DNA from 3 places in the Streptomyces sp. NPDC046197 genome. Region 2 is predicted to be linked to each of the others. Evidence: riboswitches for the same ligand, from Rfam matches in the RefSeq annotation. Region 2 holds a riboswitch; each other region holds the start of a gene.
What was found. Region 2 has a riboswitch for ZMP and ZTP ahead of AB0A61_RS04545 (glycine hydroxymethyltransferase). Riboswitches for the same ligand answer to the same signal wherever they lie in the genome.

Region 1: another riboswitch for ZMP and ZTP. It lies ahead of AB0A61_RS14000 (bifunctional 5,10-methylenetetrahydrofolate dehydrogenase/5,10-methenyltetrahydrofolate cyclohydrolase); the one in region 2 lies ahead of AB0A61_RS04545 (glycine hydroxymethyltransferase).
Region 3: another riboswitch for ZMP and ZTP. It lies ahead of AB0A61_RS32100 (phosphoribosylaminoimidazolecarboxamide formyltransferase); the one in region 2 lies ahead of AB0A61_RS04545 (glycine hydroxymethyltransferase).

Annotation. Positions count from the first base shown of each region.
Region 1 covers NZ_JBEYZY010000008.1:136,988-142,952, forward strand. The annotation lists gene AB0A61_RS13985 (S-(hydroxymethyl)mycothiol dehydrogenase) at 1-298, opposite strand, end outside; gene AB0A61_RS13990 (ABC transporter ATP-binding protein) at 1,312-3,069, shown strand; gene AB0A61_RS13995 (nuclear transport factor 2 family protein) at 3,174-3,539, shown strand; ZMP/ZTP riboswitch at 4,014-4,099, shown strand; gene AB0A61_RS14000 (bifunctional 5,10-methylenetetrahydrofolate dehydrogenase/5,10-methenyltetrahydrofolate cyclohydrolase) at 4,122-4,970, shown strand; gene AB0A61_RS14005 (CU044_5270 family protein) at 4,971-5,942, opposite strand; gene AB0A61_RS14010 (sigma-70 family RNA polymerase sigma factor) at 5,935-5,965, opposite strand, start outside.
Region 2 covers NZ_JBEYZY010000002.1:398,349-404,313, forward strand. The annotation lists gene AB0A61_RS04530 (hypothetical protein) at 134-490, shown strand; gene AB0A61_RS04535 (glutathionylspermidine synthase family protein) at 586-1,767, shown strand; gene rocD (ornithine--oxo-acid transaminase) at 1,813-3,018, opposite strand; ZMP/ZTP riboswitch at 3,111-3,205, shown strand; gene AB0A61_RS04545 (glycine hydroxymethyltransferase) at 3,238-4,686, shown strand; gene trpS (tryptophan--tRNA ligase) at 4,811-5,824, shown strand.
Region 3 covers NZ_JBEYZY010000031.1:69,366-75,330, forward strand. The annotation lists gene AB0A61_RS32090 (methylaspartate mutase) at 1-646, shown strand, start outside; gene AB0A61_RS32095 (SDR family oxidoreductase) at 1,867-2,712, shown strand; ZMP/ZTP riboswitch at 3,155-3,239, shown strand; gene AB0A61_RS32100 (phosphoribosylaminoimidazolecarboxamide formyltransferase) at 3,202-4,428, shown strand; partial or broken gene AB0A61_RS32105 (short-chain dehydrogenase) at 4,492-4,614, shown strand; gene AB0A61_RS32110 (hypothetical protein) at 4,647-4,883, shown strand; gene AB0A61_RS32115 (GH25 family lysozyme) at 5,169-5,519, shown strand; gene AB0A61_RS32120 (hypothetical protein) at 5,839-5,965, opposite strand, start outside.

The DNA.
Region 1 (5,965 bases), on a different contig from region 2:
GGCAGGCCCGGCACTTGCCGCACACCGCACGCCAGTTGAGGATCACGAAGTCGCCGGGTGCGACGTCGGTGACGCCCTCGCCGACCGACTCCACCACGCCGGAGGCCTCGTGGCCGAGCAGGAAGGGGAAGTCGTCGGTGATGCCGCCCTGCTTGTAGTGCAGATCGGTGTGGCAGACGCCGCAGGCCTGGACGCGCACGACGGCCTCGCCCGGGCCCGGGTCCGGCACGACGATCGTCTCGACCCGCACGGGTTCGTTCTTTCCGGGCGCGATCACGCCGCGAACTTCCTGCGCCATGGTGGTGGCCCCTTCCATCGGCCGTTGTCCGTCCCCTCGACCCTACGCGTCAATGATCGGTGACGGCACGCATCCGGGCAGGTCACTTGCCACTCCGGTCGGGCCCGGGCGGCGCGGCTTCCGCCGTACGGGTGAGCACGCGCGGTGGCGCGGGCCGGTCCTCGCCATGCAGCCCGGCGACGGCGAGGGCACCCGTCAGGGCGCCGTGCCCCCGGACCCGGGCTCGGGCACGGGCTCGGGCACGGGCTCGGGCTGGGGCTCGGGCTCGGGGCCGCGTCCGGGGCACGAGCTCGGGGCCGGGGCCGGGGCCGGGGCCGAGGCCGGGCTCGGGCTCGGGCTCGGAGCCGGGCTGGGGCTCGGGGCCGGGCTGGGACTCGGGCTCGGAGCCGGGCTGGGGCTCGGAGCCGGGCTGGGACTCGGGGCCGGGCTGGGACTCGGGCTCGGAGCCGAGCTGGGGCTCGGGGCCGGGGTCGGGGCCCGGGGCCCGGGGCCGGGCTCGGGCTGGGGCTCGGGCTCGGAGCCGAGCTGGGGCTCGGGGCCGGGGCCGGGGCCCGGGGCCCGGGGCCGGGCTCGGGCTGGGGCTCGGGCTCGGGCTCGGAGCCGGGCTGGGGCTCGGGGCCGGGTCCGGAGCCGGGCTCGGCTCGGCACGCGGCCGGGTCTCGCCCGCCGGCGCCGGAAGGACCGGGTGAAGACCGACCTACGACGTCATGCCCGTGCCGTGTGGCAGCCAGGTGGTGATCGAGTGCGGCGTTCCGGTGCGAAGGGCGTCGCACCCGGATGCGGGCCCTCGCCGCCCGCCGCTGATCACCCCGGCTTCCACCGAGGAGAACGGACATACCAGACACCACGACCGTCTGCACATCGGCGACGCCACCGAGGTACCGCCCGTGCCGCCGCTGCGCACGCTTCCTGACGGGTCCTCGGCGCCGCCCGCAGCGCCTGAAACCACTGGCGCCGCCACCCGGTGGGCGACGTAGCCTGATTGCTCCGACCCACTCCGGACAGGGAGCGTTGTGAGCGGCGCAGACAGCGAGACGAGCGATCCGCCCGCCTGGCGGCTGCTCCTGGACTACGTACGGCCCCACCGCTGGGCCCTGTTGGCGGGGGCGCTGCTCTCGCTGGTCACCGGGGCCACCGGGTTGCTGCTGCCGCTGGTGGCGCGGGGACTGGTCGACGACCTCGCGCACGACCGCGCCGTCACGGGTGCGCTGGTGGCGATGTCGGCCCTGGTCGTCGCCAACGCGGCGATCGGTGCGCTGGGTTCGTACGTGTTGCGCCGCACCGCCGAGTCGGTGGTGCTCGGCGCCCGGCGCGCCCTGTCGTCGTATCTGCTGCGGCTGCGCATACCGGCGGTCGACCGCAGCGAGCCGGGCGACCTGATGGCCCGGATCACCTCGGACACCACGCTGTTGCGGGAGGTCACCACGGAGTCGCTGGTCGGACTCGGTACCGGCGGGCTCACGCTGGTCGCGACGGTGGTGATGATGGGCCTGGTCGACGTGGTGCTGCTGGGGGTCACCCTGGCGGTGATCCTGCTCGCGGGCACGGTGCTCGGGGTGATCGTGCCGCGCATCAACCGGGCGAGCCGGCAGGCGCAGAACGCGGTGGGCGTCATGGGCGCCTCGCTGGAGCGGGTGCTGGGCGCCCTGCGCACCGTGAAGGCGTCCGGCGCCGAGCACCGCGAGGAGCACACGCTGCACGCGGCGGCCGAGGAGTCGTGGCGGCAGAGCGTGCGCGCCGCCAAGTGGTCGGCGGCGGCGGGCAACACGGCCGGTCTGGCGATGCAGATCGCGTTCATCACGGTGCTCGCGGTGGGCGGGGCGCGGGTGGCGACCGGAGCCATCGGCGTGGGCACCCTGGTGGCGTTCCTGCTGTACGTGTTCTATCTGATGTCGCCGATCCAGCAGGTGGTCGGCGCCGTCACGCAGTACCAGACGGGCGCCGCGGCGCTGGCGCGCATCCAGGAGGCGCTGCGGCTGCCCGCCGAACCCCCGTGCCGGCCCGCGCCGTTGCCCTCCCCCGGCGCCCGGCCGGCCGCGCTCGCCTTCGTGGACGTCCGCTTCCGTTACGCCGTCGACCTGCCGTACGTCCACCACGGTGTGACCTTCTCGGTGCCCGCCCAGGGCATGACGGCGTTCGTCGGACCGTCCGGGGCGGGCAAGACCACGGTCTTCTCGCTGATCGAACGGTTCTACGAGCCCGAGTCCGGAGCGATCACCCTCGACGGCCGGAGCCTGGCCGACTGGGACCTGCCCCAACTGCGCTCCGCCATCGGTTACGTGGAGCAGGACGCGCCGGTCCTGTCGGGCTCGCTGCGGGACAACCTGCTGCTGGGCAACCCGGATGCGGACGAGGGCGCCCTGGAACGGTTGCTGAAGACGACGCGCCTGGACGGTCTGGTGGCGCGGCTGCCGAGCGGCCTGGACACGCTCGTCGGGCACCGGGGGACCAAGCTGTCGGGCGGGGAGCGCCAGCGGGTCGCGATCGCCCGCGCCCTGCTGCGCCGCCCGCGGCTGCTGCTCCTGGACGAGGCGACCTCGCAGCTGGACGCGGTGAACGAGGCGGCGCTGCGCGACACCGTGGCCGACGTGGCCCGTGCGACGACCGTCCTCGTGGTGGCGCACCGGCTGTCGACGGTGACCATGGCCGACCGGATCGTGGTCATGGACGCGGGCCGCGTCCGCGCGGTGGGCACTCACCGCGACCTGGTGGCCGCCGACCCGCTGTACGCGGAGCTGGCCGCGACACAGTTCCTGGCGACGGCGGACTGACGCCCGGGCTGCGCTTGCCGAGCCCGCCGGGGCGGAGGAGCCTCGAAGGTGAGGCTGTCGCGGCCCGTTCCTCCCCGGGCCCGCGGCCCTCGTAGGAGGTCACCATGGCTACCCCGGCAAGCCCCGCCTTCAACACCGAAACGCTGCGCCGCGGCATCGAGGCAGACACGGCGTCCACGCTCCTGTCGCTGTACGCGGACGACGCGGAGATACGCATAGTGGACCGCAACACCCAGCCCAGTCACCCGAAGATCCTGCAGGGCCGGAACGAGATCCGCTCCCTGCTCGACGACGTCTACAGCCGCGACATGAGGCACAAGCTGGAGACCTGCGTCGTACAGGGCGACCACGCCGCGTACGTCGAGTCCTGCGAATACCCCGACGGCGTCCGTGTCCTCGCCGAGTCCATGATCTCGTTGCGCAACGGCAAGATCACCGACCAGATTCTGATCCAGGCATGGGACGAGTAGGCAGGAAGGCGGCAAGGTTCCAGGTCAGTTCCCGGCTGACCTGGTCCTTCTCCGCCCGGGCGGGCCTGGGACGATCGCGCTCCGCACTGCTCGGGCGGCCGGGGCCGGCCACCGCGGCACGCCGGCTGGCGTCCGCCGTTGTGCTGCGGGCGATGCTGCGGGCGGCGCGGCCCCGTCCGCGCGCTCTGACGCCACGCGTTCTGACGCCGAGTACTCGGACGCCACGTGCTCTGACGCCGCGCGCGCTGAGACCGCGCCATGGCCGGCATCGCTGAACCGGATCCGCCCGTACGTCCCTGAAGACCGGCGCCCCTGAAGACCGGCGCCCCAGAAGAAGACCGGCGCCCCAGAAGACCGGCCAACCACCCGACTCTGCCTGCGCGTTGACCATGACCGGGCCCTGCGGTCAGGACCTGCGACGGCCCCGCGACCCCGAACGTGCGTCCTGATCGGGGCGCCTGCTCGGTTAAGGTGGGCCGGGGTCGTGACTGGCGCTGAGGTGGAGCACCACCGGGGAGCGGCCCACGCAGAGTCGAATGCCGCGCGCCTGGGCGATCCCGTCAACCGCTCAGGGAGTGGATCATGTCCCAGGCCCGGCTCATGGACGGCATCGCGCTCGCCCGCCGCATCGTCGAGGAGACCGCCGAGAAGGCGGCCGCCCTCACCGAGCGCACGGGAACGGCGCCCTGCCTCGCGACGGTGCTGGTGGGCGAGGACCCCGCCTCCGTCACCTACGTCCGGATGAAGCAGAACCGCTGCCGCCGGGCCGGCATCGCCTCGCGCCATGTGGCACTGCCGGCCGCGACCACCACGCGGGAGCTGGTCGGCACGCTCACGTCCCTGTCGGCCGACCCCGGCGTGCACGGCATCCTGCTGCAGCATCCCGTCGGCGAGCACATCGACGAGCGGGCCGCGTTCGAGGCGATCGCGCCCGAGAAGGACGTCGACGGCGTCACCTTCGCCTCGTTCGCCACGATGAGTTTCGGTCTGCCGGGCTTCGTGTCCTGCACCCCCGGAGGCATCCTGCGGCTGCTCGACGCGTACGAGGTGGACCCGGCCGGGAAGCGGGCCGTCGTCGTGGGCCGCAGCGCCATCCTCGGCAAGCCGGTCGGCATGCTGCTCCTTGCCCGCGACGCCACGGTGACGTACTGCCACTCCCGCACCCACGACCTGTCGGCCGCCGTCCGCGAGGCGGACATCGTCGTCGCCGCCGTGGGGCGGCCGCGGCTCGTCCGCGGCCAGGACATCAAGCCCGGCGCCGTCGTGATCGACGCCGGGTACAACCCGGGCACCATCGGCGACGTCGACTTCGACTCCGCCGCGGAGCGGGCCTCGCTCATCACCCCGGTGCCGGGCGGCGTCGGTCCGATGACGATCGCCACGCTGCTGGAGCAGACCGTCACCGCGGCCGCCCGGCAGCTCGGGGTGTGATCAGCGCATCCAGGCGCTGTACTGCATGACGTCCCCGGCCTGGACGCCGTACTCGGGCCCGGCGGTGGTGAAGGTCGTCTCCAGTCCCAGTACTGCCCCGGTGGCCGGGTCCATGATCAGCATCCGGCGAATGCCGGGGGCGTCGAGGACGTAGGCCTGACCGCGGCGGCCGAGCCGGTCGGTGACCCGGCCGACCGGTCGCAGGTGCCCGCCGTCGGCCAGCAGCCCGGCGAGGGCGGCGGACTCGCGCGGCCCGAGCGTCCAGTGGTCGAGCAACTCCGCCGTGGCGTCGAGCAGTTCGGTGGTGGTCGGGGAAGTGCTGTGCGCCACCTCGGCGAGATAGGCGCGCAGGTGTGCTGGGTCGTGCGGCGGCGACGACTCGGGCGGGGCGTCGCTCCAACTCGGCGGGTAGGTCCGGTCGCTGAGGACATGGCCGTCGGCGACCCGGCGCGCCGCGCCGCCCTCGTCGGTGAGGACCGGGCGGCCCGGGTGGCGCGGGTCGGTCGCGACCACGAGTTCGGTGCGGCTGCCGTCGGCCCGCCATCGCACGACGCGCTCCTCGGGCAGGGTGACCGGCGGCCTGTCGTCCTCCATGCCGAGGCTCCACGACTGCACGTGGGTGCCCTTGCGCAGGCCCGGCGCGCCGTCGGCGGCGGCCGCCCGGGCGCGCTCGGCGAGCCGGTCCAGGGGTACGGGGGTGGAGCCGGCCTGCACCACCAGGGGGCGGGGGGCGGCGACGGCTGGCGCGGTGCTCGGGCCGGAGAGCAGCAGTGCCGACACTGTGGCGGCGACGACGGCCGTGGCCGCCAGCCCCCAGACGGCCTTCCGGAGGGGACGGCGGCTCGGGGTTTCCTCGCGCAGCAGCCGGTTGAGGTGCCGCTCGGCACGGTGGTCGAGGGGGCCGTCGCCGAAGTGGGGGCCGTCCGCGGGTACGGGGTTGGCGCGGCGCAGCAGTTCGAGTTCGTCAGTCATGGCCGTGGTCCTTGGTGGAGGTG
Region 2 (5,965 bases):
GGGAGCGCTAGATCCGCGGCCCGACCGGGTACCGGTTCTCACCTGTCTCTAGTCTTTCTGCCGGCAACCGGCGAAGGACCGGTCGACCGAGGGCACGTCCAACGGGGAGAACGGGAGACGGGACATGCGGGACATGGGGGACGCACACCGGCGGCTTCGCTCGGGCACGGTCGTACTCGGCGGCATGGGGCTGCTCGCAGCCGCACTCACCGCCTGCTCCTCCGAACCGGACCAGCGCTGCGTCGACCGCGACAGCTACACCGCGGCCAGGGGTTACCGGATCGTCTCCGACAAGAACTGCAGGTCCGCCAAGACCGCCGTCGACGGCACCTGGTACTACGGCGGCAGGAAGAACGGCGGCTGGATCAGTGGCGGTTCCTTCACCACGCCCCGCAAGGGCTCGGGCGGCTCCGGCGGTTCGAGCGGTGGCCACGGCAGCGGCGTCCACCGCGGTGGCTTCGGCGGTGGCAAGGGCAGCTCCGGCGGCTGACGAGGGCCCAAGGCGGCACAGGCGGCACAGGCAGGACGGGCACAGGCGGCACAGGCAGGACGGCACAGGCGGCAGAGACGGCAGAGACGGCAGACATGGAACGGCGAACGATCGAACCCCGGCCGGGCTGGCAGCAGACCGTGGAGGCACAGGGGCTCATCTACCCCCTCACCCGCCACCCCGACGGCTCCCTCCTTCCCTACTGGGACGAGAGCGCCCACTACGTCTTCGGCCTCCCCGAGGTGGAGGCGCTGGAGGAGGCCGTCGGGGAACTCCACCGCATGTGCCTCGCGGCGGCGGACCACATCGTCACCGCCGACCGCTTCGCCGACCTCGGCATCACCGACCCGCGCCTGGCCGAGGCGGTTTCCGAGGCATGGCACCGGCGGGCCGACCTCCCTTCCCTCTACGGCCGTTTCGACCTGCGCTACGACGGCACCGGCCCGGCGAAACTGCTCGAGTACAACGCCGACACCCCCACCTCCCTCGTCGAGGCCGCCTCGCCCCAGTGGTTCTGGATGGAGGAGCGCTTCCCCGGCGCCGACCAGTGGAACTCCCTCCACGAACGCCTCGTCGCCGCCTGGAAGAAGCAGGCCCCGCTGCTGCCGCCCGGCCCGCTCCACTTCGCGCACTCCAGCGCCGACGAACTCGGCGAGGACCTCATGACGGTGGCCTACCTGAAGGAGACCGCCGAGCAGGCAGGGCTCGACACCGACTGGATCTCGATGGAGGAGATCGGCTGGGACACGTTGTCCGGGCGGTTCGTGGACAACGACCTCCGGTTCATCCGCAGCATCTTCAAGCTCTACCCGTGGGAATGGCTCACCACCGACCGCTTCGCCGGCCACGTCCTCGACACCCTCGACAACGGCGGCGGGACCGGCAGCACCCTGTGGATCGAACCCGCCTGGAAGATGCTCCTCAGCAACAAGGCGCTCCTGGCCATCCTGTGGGAGCTGTATCCCGGGCACCCGAACCTGCTGCCCGCCCACCTGGACGGCCCGCGCGGGCTGGCGGCGACGACCGGGTACGTCGCCAAACCGCTGCTGGGCAGGGAGGGAGCCGGCGTGACCGTCCACGGGCCCGGCACCGACCCCGTGGTCCGCGACGAGCCCTGCTGCTACCAGGCCCTGGCCCCCCTGCCCGCCTTCGACGGCAACCACGTCGTCCTCGGCGCCTGGGTCGTCGACGGCGAGGCCGCGGGCCTGGGCATCCGTGAGTCCGCGGGCCTGGTCACGGACGAGTACGCCCGCTTCCTGCCGCACGTGATCCTCTGAAGGCGAACCCCCGGCTCGGAGCGGGCCCGATCCGCCGCACAGGCCCTACCCGCCCAGCACCCCGCGCAGCTGGTCCAGGCCCCAGTCCAGGTCCTCCTTGCTGATCACCAGGGGCGGGGCGATCCGGATCGTCGAGCCGTGGGTGTCCTTCACCAGGACGCCCCGGTCCATCAGCTTCTCGGAGATCTCCCGGGCCGTGCCGAGCGCCGGGTCGACGTCGACGCCCGCCCACAGGCCGCGCCCGCGAACCGCCGTCACCCGCCCGGTGCCGGCCAGCAGCCCCAGCTCCCGGTGCAGGTGCTCACCGAGCTCCGCGGCCCGCGCCTGGAACTCGCCCGACCGCAGCATCGCCATCACCTCCAGCGCCACCGCGCACGCCAGCGGGCTCCCGCCGAACGTCGACCCGTGCTCGCCCGGCCGGAACACCCCGAGCACGTCGCGCGACGACACCACCGCGGACACCGGCACGATCCCGCCCCCGAGCGCCTTCCCCAGCACGTACACATCCGGTACGACACCCTCGTGCTCGCAGGCGAAGGTCCGGCCCGTGCGGCCCAGCCCCGACTGGATCTCGTCGGCCACGAACAGCACGTTCCGCTCCCGCGTCAGCTCCCGCACCGCCGCCAGATAGCCGGCCGGTGGAACCAGGACCCCCGCCTCCCCCTGGATCGGCTCGAGCAGCACGGCGACCGTGTTCTCCGTGACCGCCGACCGCATCGCCGTCATGTCCCCGTAGGGCACGATCTCGAACCCCGGCGTGTACGGCCCGAAGTCCGACCGCGCCTCCGGGTCGGTGGAGAAGCTGATGATCGTCGTCGTCCGCCCGTGGAAGTTGTTGCCCGCCACCACGATCTTCGCCATTTCGCCGGGCACGCCCTTGACCCGGTAGCCCCACTTCCGGGCCGTCTTCACGGCCGTCTCGACCGCCTCCGCACCCGTGTTCATCGGCAGCACCGTCTGCATCCCGCACAGCTCGGCCAGCTGCCCGCAGAACGCGCCGAACAGGTCGTGGTGGAACGCCCGCGAGGTCAGCGTCACCCGCTCCATCTGCGCCTTGGCCGCCTCGACCAGCCGCCGGTTGCCGTGCCCGAAGTTCAGCGCCGAGTAGCCGGCCAGCAGATCGAGATACCGGCGGCCCTCCACGTCGGTCATCCAGGCCCCGTCAGCGGTGGCGATCACCACCGGCAGCGGGTGGTAGGTGTGCGCGCTGTGGGCGTCGGCGGCGGCGATGAGGTCTTCCGTAGTGGTCACGGCAGCTCCCGGGGATGAGGGTCACCCCCTTCCTATCCTCGCTCGCATGCCGGACGCGGCAGACTCCCCGTCCGGCACGCCCGGTAGGCTGATCAACGGGCCGTGACTGGCGCGCTTGGGATGGGACCGACCATCGGGGAGCGGCCCGGAGACAAGCGATTGTGAGCCGTGCGCCTGGGCCAACCGTGAACGCTGTACACACGCCGTCCGGAGGTCCCCATGCCAGAGCAGCCCCTCTCCACCGAGTCCACCGCCTTCCGCGCCGCCCTCGACGTGATCCGCGCCGTGGAGCCGCGGGTCGCCGACGCCATCGGCCAGGAGGTCACCGACCAGCGCGAGATGCTCAAGCTGATCGCCTCCGAGAACTACGCCTCCCCGGCCACCCTCCTGGCGATGGGGAACTGGTTCAGCGACAAGTACGCCGAGGGCACCGTCGGCCGCCGCTTCTACGCCGGCTGCCGCAACGTCGACACCGTGGAGTCGCTCGCCGCCGAGCACGCCAAGGAGCTCTTCGGCGCCGCCCACGCCTATGTCCAGCCGCACTCCGGCATCGACGCCAACCTCGTCGCCTTCTGGGCCGTCCTCGCCCAGCGGGTCGAGGCCCCGGCCCTGGAGAAGGCCGGTGTCCGCCAGGTCAACGACCTCTCCGAGGCCGACTGGGCCGAGCTGCGCCGAGCCTTCGGCAACCAGCGCATGCTCGGCATGTCCCTGGACGCCGGTGGCCATCTCACCCACGGCTTCCGCCCGAACATCTCCGGCAAGATGTTCGACCAGCGCTCCTACGGCACCGACCCGGCCACCGGTCTGATCGACTACGCGGCCCTGCGCGCCTCCGCCCGCGAGTTCAAGCCGCTGATCATCGTCGCCGGGTACTCCGCCTACCCCCGTCTGGTGAACTTCCGGATCATGCGCGAGATCGCCGACGAGGTCGGCGCCACGCTCATGGTCGACATGGCCCACTTCGCGGGCCTGGTCGCGGGCAAGGTCCTCACCGGCGACTTCGACCCGGTCCCGCACGCCCAGATCGTCACCACCACCACCCACAAGTCGCTGCGCGGCCCGCGCGGCGGCATGGTCCTGTGCGACGACTCCCTCAGGGACCAGGTCGACCGCGGCTGCCCGATGGTCCTCGGCGGTCCGCTCCCGCACGTCATGGCGGCCAAGGCCGTCGCCCTCGCCGAGGCCCGGCAGCCCTCCTTCCAGGACTACGCCCAGCGCATCGTCGACAACTCCAGGGCCCTCGCGGAAGGCCTGATGCGCCGGGGCGCCACCCTGGTCACCGGCGGCACGGACAACCATCTGAACCTGATCGACGTGGCCTCGTCCTACGGCCTCACCGGCCGCCAGGCGGAAGCGGCGCTGCTGGACTCCGGCATCGTCACCAACCGCAACGCGATCCCGGCCGACCCCAACGGCGCCTGGTACACCTCCGGCATCCGCATCGGCACCCCGGCGCTGACCACGCGCGGCCTCGGCACCGCCGAGATGGACGAGGTGGCGGGCCTGATCGACCGGGTCCTGACCACCACACAGCCGGGCACGACCAAGTCGGGTGCCCCGTCCAAGGCCGCCCACGTCCTGGACGAGAAGACCGCGGAGGAGATCGCCCAGCGGGCGACGGACCTGGTGGCGGGCTTCCCGCTGTACCCGGAGATCGACCTGGGCTGAGCCGGCCCGCAGGGGCGCGGGGCCGCATGGGTGTGCGGCCCCGCGGCGCGGGTGCGATCGGCCCACCACGGTCCGCAGTTCCCCACGCACCGACCCCCCCGCGCTCTCTGAGACAATGAAAGACATGGCGACTGACCGACCCCGCGTGCTCTCCGGAATCCAGCCCACGGCAGGCTCGTTCCACCTCGGCAACTACCTCGGCGCCGTCCGCCAGTGGGTGGCCCTGCAGGAGTCCCACGACGCGTTCTACATGGTCGTCGACCTCCACGCGATCACGGTCCCGCAGGACCCGGAGGAGCTCCGCGCCAACACCCGGCTGGCCGCCGCCCAGCTGCTGGCCGCCGGGCTCGACCCGGACCGCTGCACGCTCTTCGTTCAGAGCCATGTCCCCGAGCACGCCCAGCTGGCCTGGGTCATGAACTGCCTCACCGGCTTCGGCGAGGCGTCCCGCATGACCCAGTTCAAGGACAAGTCCGCCAAGCAGGGCGCCGACCGGGCGTCCGTCGGCCTGTTCACGTACCCGATCCTGCAGGTCGCCGACATCCTGCTCTACCAGGCCAACGAGGTGCCGGTGGGCGAGGACCAGCGCCAGCACATCGAGCTCACCCGCGATCTCGCCGAGCGTTTCAACGGCCGCTTCGGCGAGATCTTCACGGTCCCGCGGCCGTACATCCTCAAGGAGACCGCGAAGATCTACGACCTGCAGGACCCGTCGATCAAGATGAGCAAGTCGGCCTCCACGCCGAAGGGCCTCGTCAACCTCCTCGACGATCCGAAGGCCACCGCCAAGAAGGTCCGGAGCGCGGTCACCGACACCGACACCGTCATCCGGTTCGACCCCGAGACCAAGCCCGGCGTCAGCAACCTCCTCACGATCTACTCGACGCTCACGGGCGCGGGTATCACCGAACTGGAGGAGAAGTACACCGGCAAGGGCTACGGTGCGCTCAAGACCGACCTCGCCGAGGTCATGGTCGAGTTCGTGACGCCGTTCCGGGAGCGGACCCAGCAGTACCTGGACGACCCGGAGACGCTGGACTCGATCCTGGCCAAGGGCGCGGAGAAGGCGCGCACGGTCGCCGCGGAGACCCTCTCCCAGGCGTACGACAAGGTCGGTTTCCTGCCCGCGAAGCACTGACGGGCACCGAGGCGCACCACCGCACGCACGTACCTGGGACAGAGCGCTGCACATCACTATGGCTGCGCCTGCCCACAAGGCGGCGGTGGTCGTACAGTCGATAGCCGGACGGCTGTGACGAAACGGCCGAGAACCGCTGAG
Region 3 (5,965 bases), on a different contig from region 2:
TAATCCGCAGCAGGATATCGAGGCAATTTCTGCCCTGCGCGCACTGGCGAACTACTGGCTCGGAGATGCTAACTGGCATTCTGTCCTGTACACCTACATGGGTGTTTATCCACGCAGTCGGCTGGGGGCATACAGGCTGCTTGAGGCGAGCGCGAGGCTCGCTGCCCATTCCGGGACCGAGCGACTGATCGTTAAGACTGTGGCGGAAGCCAGCAGAATCCCATCGATTACGGAGAATGTTCACGCCCTAGAATTCGCAGCGTCGGTAGCCGAGCGAGAGACGGTGATCGAACCGGCCAGAATTCCAGATTCTGGGATCTATGAAGAGGCTCAGGCAATTATCACTCACACGCTAACTCTGGGAAGCGACGTGGGATCAGCGCTCATACGCGCATTCGAACTCGGAAATCTCGACGTTCCGTTCTGCCTGCACCAAGACAACGCGAACCGCTGCCGGGCTCAGGTTGACGGCCGCGGCTGGCTGACATGGGTTAACCCTGGAGGAGTGCCGATCCCTCATGCCCGCAGCATGACAGAAAACCAGCAACGGCTCACCGCCCGGGGCCTCATTGAGATGCTCAGTTACAACGAACGGCGTTATGACCGTGAAGAACTGGCAGGATCAGAAGTTTGGAGGCTCGGGTGATTACATCGGCGACACCAAAGCAACAGTGCCCCGCTCCAAGCTGGCACGAAGATCGGCACATCGGCGGCTCGTCAGCACGATAACCTGCGCTTCTTTGCCAACTACGCAGCGACACATCCGTTATGAAGGGCAAGGCACCTTCAGGCAGGGTGAGTTGGAGGGCACGCAGGGCGTGAAAGAAGCACATACGGCGCATCAGGAGCGCTCGGAGGGCTGGGCTCCATGCCCCTGCTGCCCGTCATCATCGACCGATCCGTGGCTGGCAAGAGGACTTCCGTCAGGGCGGTCGCAGATCCAGACCGGGCCACCTGCGGCGAGACGTTGACGGGTACACGGGACAGCCGCATGGCACGGAGCCTGGTCCGTCGCAGCGGCCGCGGCACGTTCAGGGGCACCGGTCTGCCCCACGCGAGTTTCCTCGGGCCGCTTCCCGTCGGCGATCGCCAGCGCGGATTCCCGTGCCGCGTGCGAGGGTCCACTGCAGATCCCCCGAGTCCGGGCAGGCCGGGTCTGTCAAACGAACGTGTAACCAGGGTGGTTGCGGTTACTGCCGGACCGCTGAGAGCCGGCTGTCGAAGGTGATGTCGAAGGCGTTCCCACAACCGCGGCGAGCGGCACGCTCAGCGCCTCGGGCGGCCGGCGCACCGCGAAACCGACGGTGGCGAGCAGCCCGGCCGCCGGGACGAGCAGCAGCCAGACCACCAGCTCGGGGCGGCCCCCCGGTGGCGCCCGCCACCAGGGCGCAGACCACGGCCGTGGCGCAGACGACGGAGACTGTGCCCCGCCCGCAGGTGCCACCGGCAGCGCAGCAGGCACTCCCCGTGCTGTGACCGCCAAGGGCCACGTCCACGCAGCTCGCGAAGCTCATCCGCGACCACTGGAAGACCGAGGCCCTGCACCACGTCCGCGACATCACCTTCGCCGAGGACGCCTCCCAGCTGCAGACCGGCAACGCACCGCGCTCCCTGGCGACTTGGCGCCATTTTGCCGTCGGCGCCCTGCGAATGAACGGCGTGAAGAACATCGCCTCCGGCCTCCACAGCAACGCGCGCGACACCCGCCGACCACGTCGAAGCCCTGCATCCGCAGCGAAAAAGACACCTGCTGGGGCGGACGTCCACTGAACGCCGCAGCTCGAAGATCACTACAGGCCTGCGCGCGTCCATCCCAGTGTGTTCTGATTCTTGGGAAGTCACTGCTATCGCCTGGAGGATGTGACGATGATTCTGGTGACTGGCGCGAGTGGGAACGTCGGAACGGCTCTCCTCACTCTCCTTCATGCCGATGGCGTGGCCGCGCGCGCGGCTTACCGTGATCCGCACACCACGGCTCAGGTGATCAAGTCGGGCGGTCGGGCCGTGACGCTCGATCTGGCCATGCCGGACACGATCGGTCCTGCGCTCGATGGCGTCGACGCCGTATTCCTTCTCGGCGCGACGAGCCCCGCTCAGACGACGCACGAACTCAACATGCTGGAAGCCGCCCGTGCGGTGGGTGTTCGCGTGGTGAAGCTGTCGGTCTGGCGGGCCGACGAAGGACTCTCACCGATCGCCCGGCTGCATCAGCCCGTCGAGCAGTCGCTGGTTGCGGCCGGTTTGCCCTGGACGATCCTGCGACCCAACTTCTATCTGCAAAACTTCCTGCGCCAGCCGTCCATCCGCGAGACCGGGGAGTTCAGTCTCCCGTTGATCACGGCACCCATAAGCTTCATCGACATCGGCGACATCGCCCGTGTCGCAGCGCGGGTTCTCACCACCGATGGCCACGACGGCTGCGTCTATGAACTCACCGGGCCCAAGGCACTGACCTACGCTGAAGCCGCCGAAGAGTTTTCCGACGTCCTTGGCAAGCCGGTGCGGTACGTGGGCCTGCCGGACGACGAAGCGCGCGCGGCAATGCTGAGCCGCGGGATGCCGGAGTTCTACGTCAACGCGCTGATAGGAGTTGCCCGCGCTTACCGCGATGGTGGTGCCGAGACCGTCACTTCAACCGTCACCGACCTCACGGGGCGTGAAGCCGTCGGTTTTGCCGATTTCGTGCGTCAGAACCGCCACTTCTTCGACTGACCATGGTCCGATGCGGTGGCTGGAGCATGGCGAGGAAGCCGCGTCCCAGGCCGTCCTCAACGCCGGCACCCTACTGACCGGTGCCTTCCCCGTGCGGGGCGCTTCGGCACGACGGCCGTCCCCGTGATCCGAAGCAGCCCTGCTCGCCGGAAGCCCCCACGCCGATACGGCGGCCGATCTCGAAGCCAACGCCGGCACCTTCGCGCACTTGTCCGCCCACAGGGCACCGACATCCGCTGCTGGGCGAAGAAGAACAAGGTCGAGTTGTGCTTCACCCCGACCTACGCCTCGTGGGCCAACCTTCTCGAAACCCACTTCGGGCCGCTGAGTCAGTTCACCCTCGCCAACTCCCGCTCGGCGGCTACCTGCCGCGAGAAGGCCTTGTTGACCCTGCGTCTTTGCGGTCTGAGCGGCCACGTCGTACTGCTTGCCGATAGAGTTGGGCCCGGCCCGCAACTGGCGAGGGTGGATCACCACCAGGGAGCGGCCATGTTCCGACGCAAGCGTCGACCGCCTGGGCGCCTCCGTCAGCGATGTCCCGCTGAGGAGGCCAGGACAATGGAACTGCGCTACGGAACCAATCCGCACCAGACAGTGGCACCTGCCGCGCCAGTGACGCCCGGCCGGTGGCCGCTCCGGGTGCGGCACGGACAACCATCCCTCATCAACTTGATGGACGCGCTCAACGGGTGGCAGCTCGTGCACGAAGCGAGCCAGTCGCTCGGTCGGCCGGCAGCGGCTTCCTTCAAGCACGTCTCGCCCGCCGGCGTGGCCGTGTCCGGACCCGTCGACGAGGTCACAGCGGGGCTCTACGGCGTCGCCGGCGACAGCCTGGGCGCCCTAACCAGCGCTTACCTGCGCGCCCGGGATGCCGATCCGAAATCCTCCTATGGCGACTTCGCCGCGGTCTCCCACCCGGTCGACATCGAGCTCGCCGAGCTGCTGACCAGCGTGGTGTGCGACGGCATCATCGCGCCCGGCTACGCGCCGGGCACAGTCGAGCGGCTCAGCAAAAAGAAGGACGGTCGCTTCCTGGTCCTGGAGGCAGACAAGACGTTCACGCCTTCGCGGTTCGAGGCGCGGGAAATCTTCGGCCTGCGCCTGGTCCAGGAACGCGATCAGGTACAGCTCTCCGCCGCCCTGCTCGACGCCCCCGTGGTCGGCACACTGCCCAAGGCCGCAGTGGACGACCTGCTGCTGGGGCTGGCGGTCATGCGCTACACCCAGTCCAATTCGGTGTGCTACCTGCGTGACGGGATGACCTTGGGAATCGGCGCCGGCCAGCAGTCACGTGTCGACTGCACCCGTCTCGCCGGAGCCAAGGTCGACAACTGGTGGCTGCGACGCCACCCGGCCGTGCGCGCCCTCACCTTCCGGCCGGGCATCCGCCGCCAGGATCGCATCAACTGGCAGATCCGCTTCATCGAGGGCGACCTCACCCCCAACGAGAGCAGGCGCCTGACGCAGGTACTGTCCACACCAGCCGACGCGCTGACGCCCGATCAGCGTGAGCAGTGGCGGCAACGCCTCACCGGCGTCGCCTTCGTCTCCGATGGCGCACTCCCGTTCCGCGACAACGTCGACCAGGCCCACCGCCACGGCGTCGAATACATCGCCGAGCCGGGCGGATCCATCAGGTCCGACGACGTCGAAAACGCCTGCCGCGAGCACCAGATCACGCTCACCCGCACCGGCCTCAGACTGTTCCACCACTGACGACGCCGGAGCCCCCGCGGACGACTGTGGGGACCCCGAGCCTCTGTCCGCTGTTCCCCAGAGCAGGAGCTGTTCGCCAAGGACCTTGAGCGGGCCGCGCGCCGCCTGGTGCACATCCCGGTCGGCCGGTTCGCGGAGGCCGGGGAGATCGCCGCGGCGGTCACGTTCCTCGCCGGCGACGACTCCTGGTCAGCACGGACAAGGGGCCCGGCGCCGTCGTGGAAGCGGTGGTGTTCCCCTCGCCGCGGGTCCAGGGCCGCTATCTGCTGCTCGGCTTCGGCTTCGACGACAACAGCAGGGGCCCGTCCGTGACGGACATGCAGTGGATCACTGATGGCATCGAGCGCCTCGACGGCAGCGGCAGCGGCAGCGGCACCAGCGCCGGACCGCGGCGCCGCCCGGCCGTCACAAGAACGTCCGGCCCCCGCCGCGGTACGTCGGCACGGTCACCGTGACCTCGTCGCCCACCGGCGCGCGTTACCCGGGTGCCCGCCCACCCGCCTTCTGGAGGCGCCACCATGCCGAAGCCCCGTCGCACCGGTGCTGTAGTCGTTCTGACTGTCCGGCTGTTCTGCGCCGGCCTTGCGCCCGCGACGGCGTCTGACCCAGGGGCCACCCCGTGCACGGCGTGGACACCTATCACCAGAACCACGACAACCGCGGCGGACGGCCCTTCGACTGGACATGGAACAGTGCGTCCAGGACGGGCACCACCTGACCGTGCCGCAGGTGAGCGACTCATGGAGCGGGTCCGCGCCGCGACCGGTGAGATGCCCGCCCTGTACGCACGGCGGTCCTTCGTCGACGGCTGTCTCGGCGGTACCAAAGCCCTGGCAAAGTACCCAGTACGCCTCGCTCGCTACAACTCCGGCTCCGCCGAGCCGTCCCCGCTGCCCGGCGGCTCGGGCTGGGACTTCTGGCAGTACAGCGAGGACGGCACCGTCGCCGGCATCGGCCCCAAGGTCTGCCTGGACGTCTTCCACGGGGACCTTGCCGAACTCAAACGACGCGCCCCCCCCTGCCCACCCACTGACAGCTCAGCTGCCGAGACTGCGCACAGCCGTACGTGCCCGGACAGGCAGTCACGGTGAAGCTCAGGGTGCGGATTTCGAACACGAAGTCGAGGCATATGAAGCTCATCGCGGACAAGCTCGCGCAGTGCGCCGAACTCGGCTCGACCGGGCATGAGCTGCATCCGACCGGCGCAGGCCTGCCGATCATGTGCCGTCTGGAGCTGCTCTTACCAGTGAAGTCCCCGGCACATCGCAGTCCGGGCTGCCGAAGACCGCGGTAGGGACGAGGCGTCTGCCCATCCTGCTCCCGTTAATCCAGATGAGTGACTTTTCATCATTGTGCTTCCGGGCACTGACAACCGTGCAGCAACACGGCTGACCACAACCGCCCTTGGTCTCACCCATCGGAACGGGTGAGACCAAGAACGAGAGGAGCCTCGCCCAACGGGCCGTCGGCGATCCAGAACCGGTGGGCGGACAGGATCGTGCGCAGCGCCTGGTTCATCGCGGCCTGCTGGGCGTTG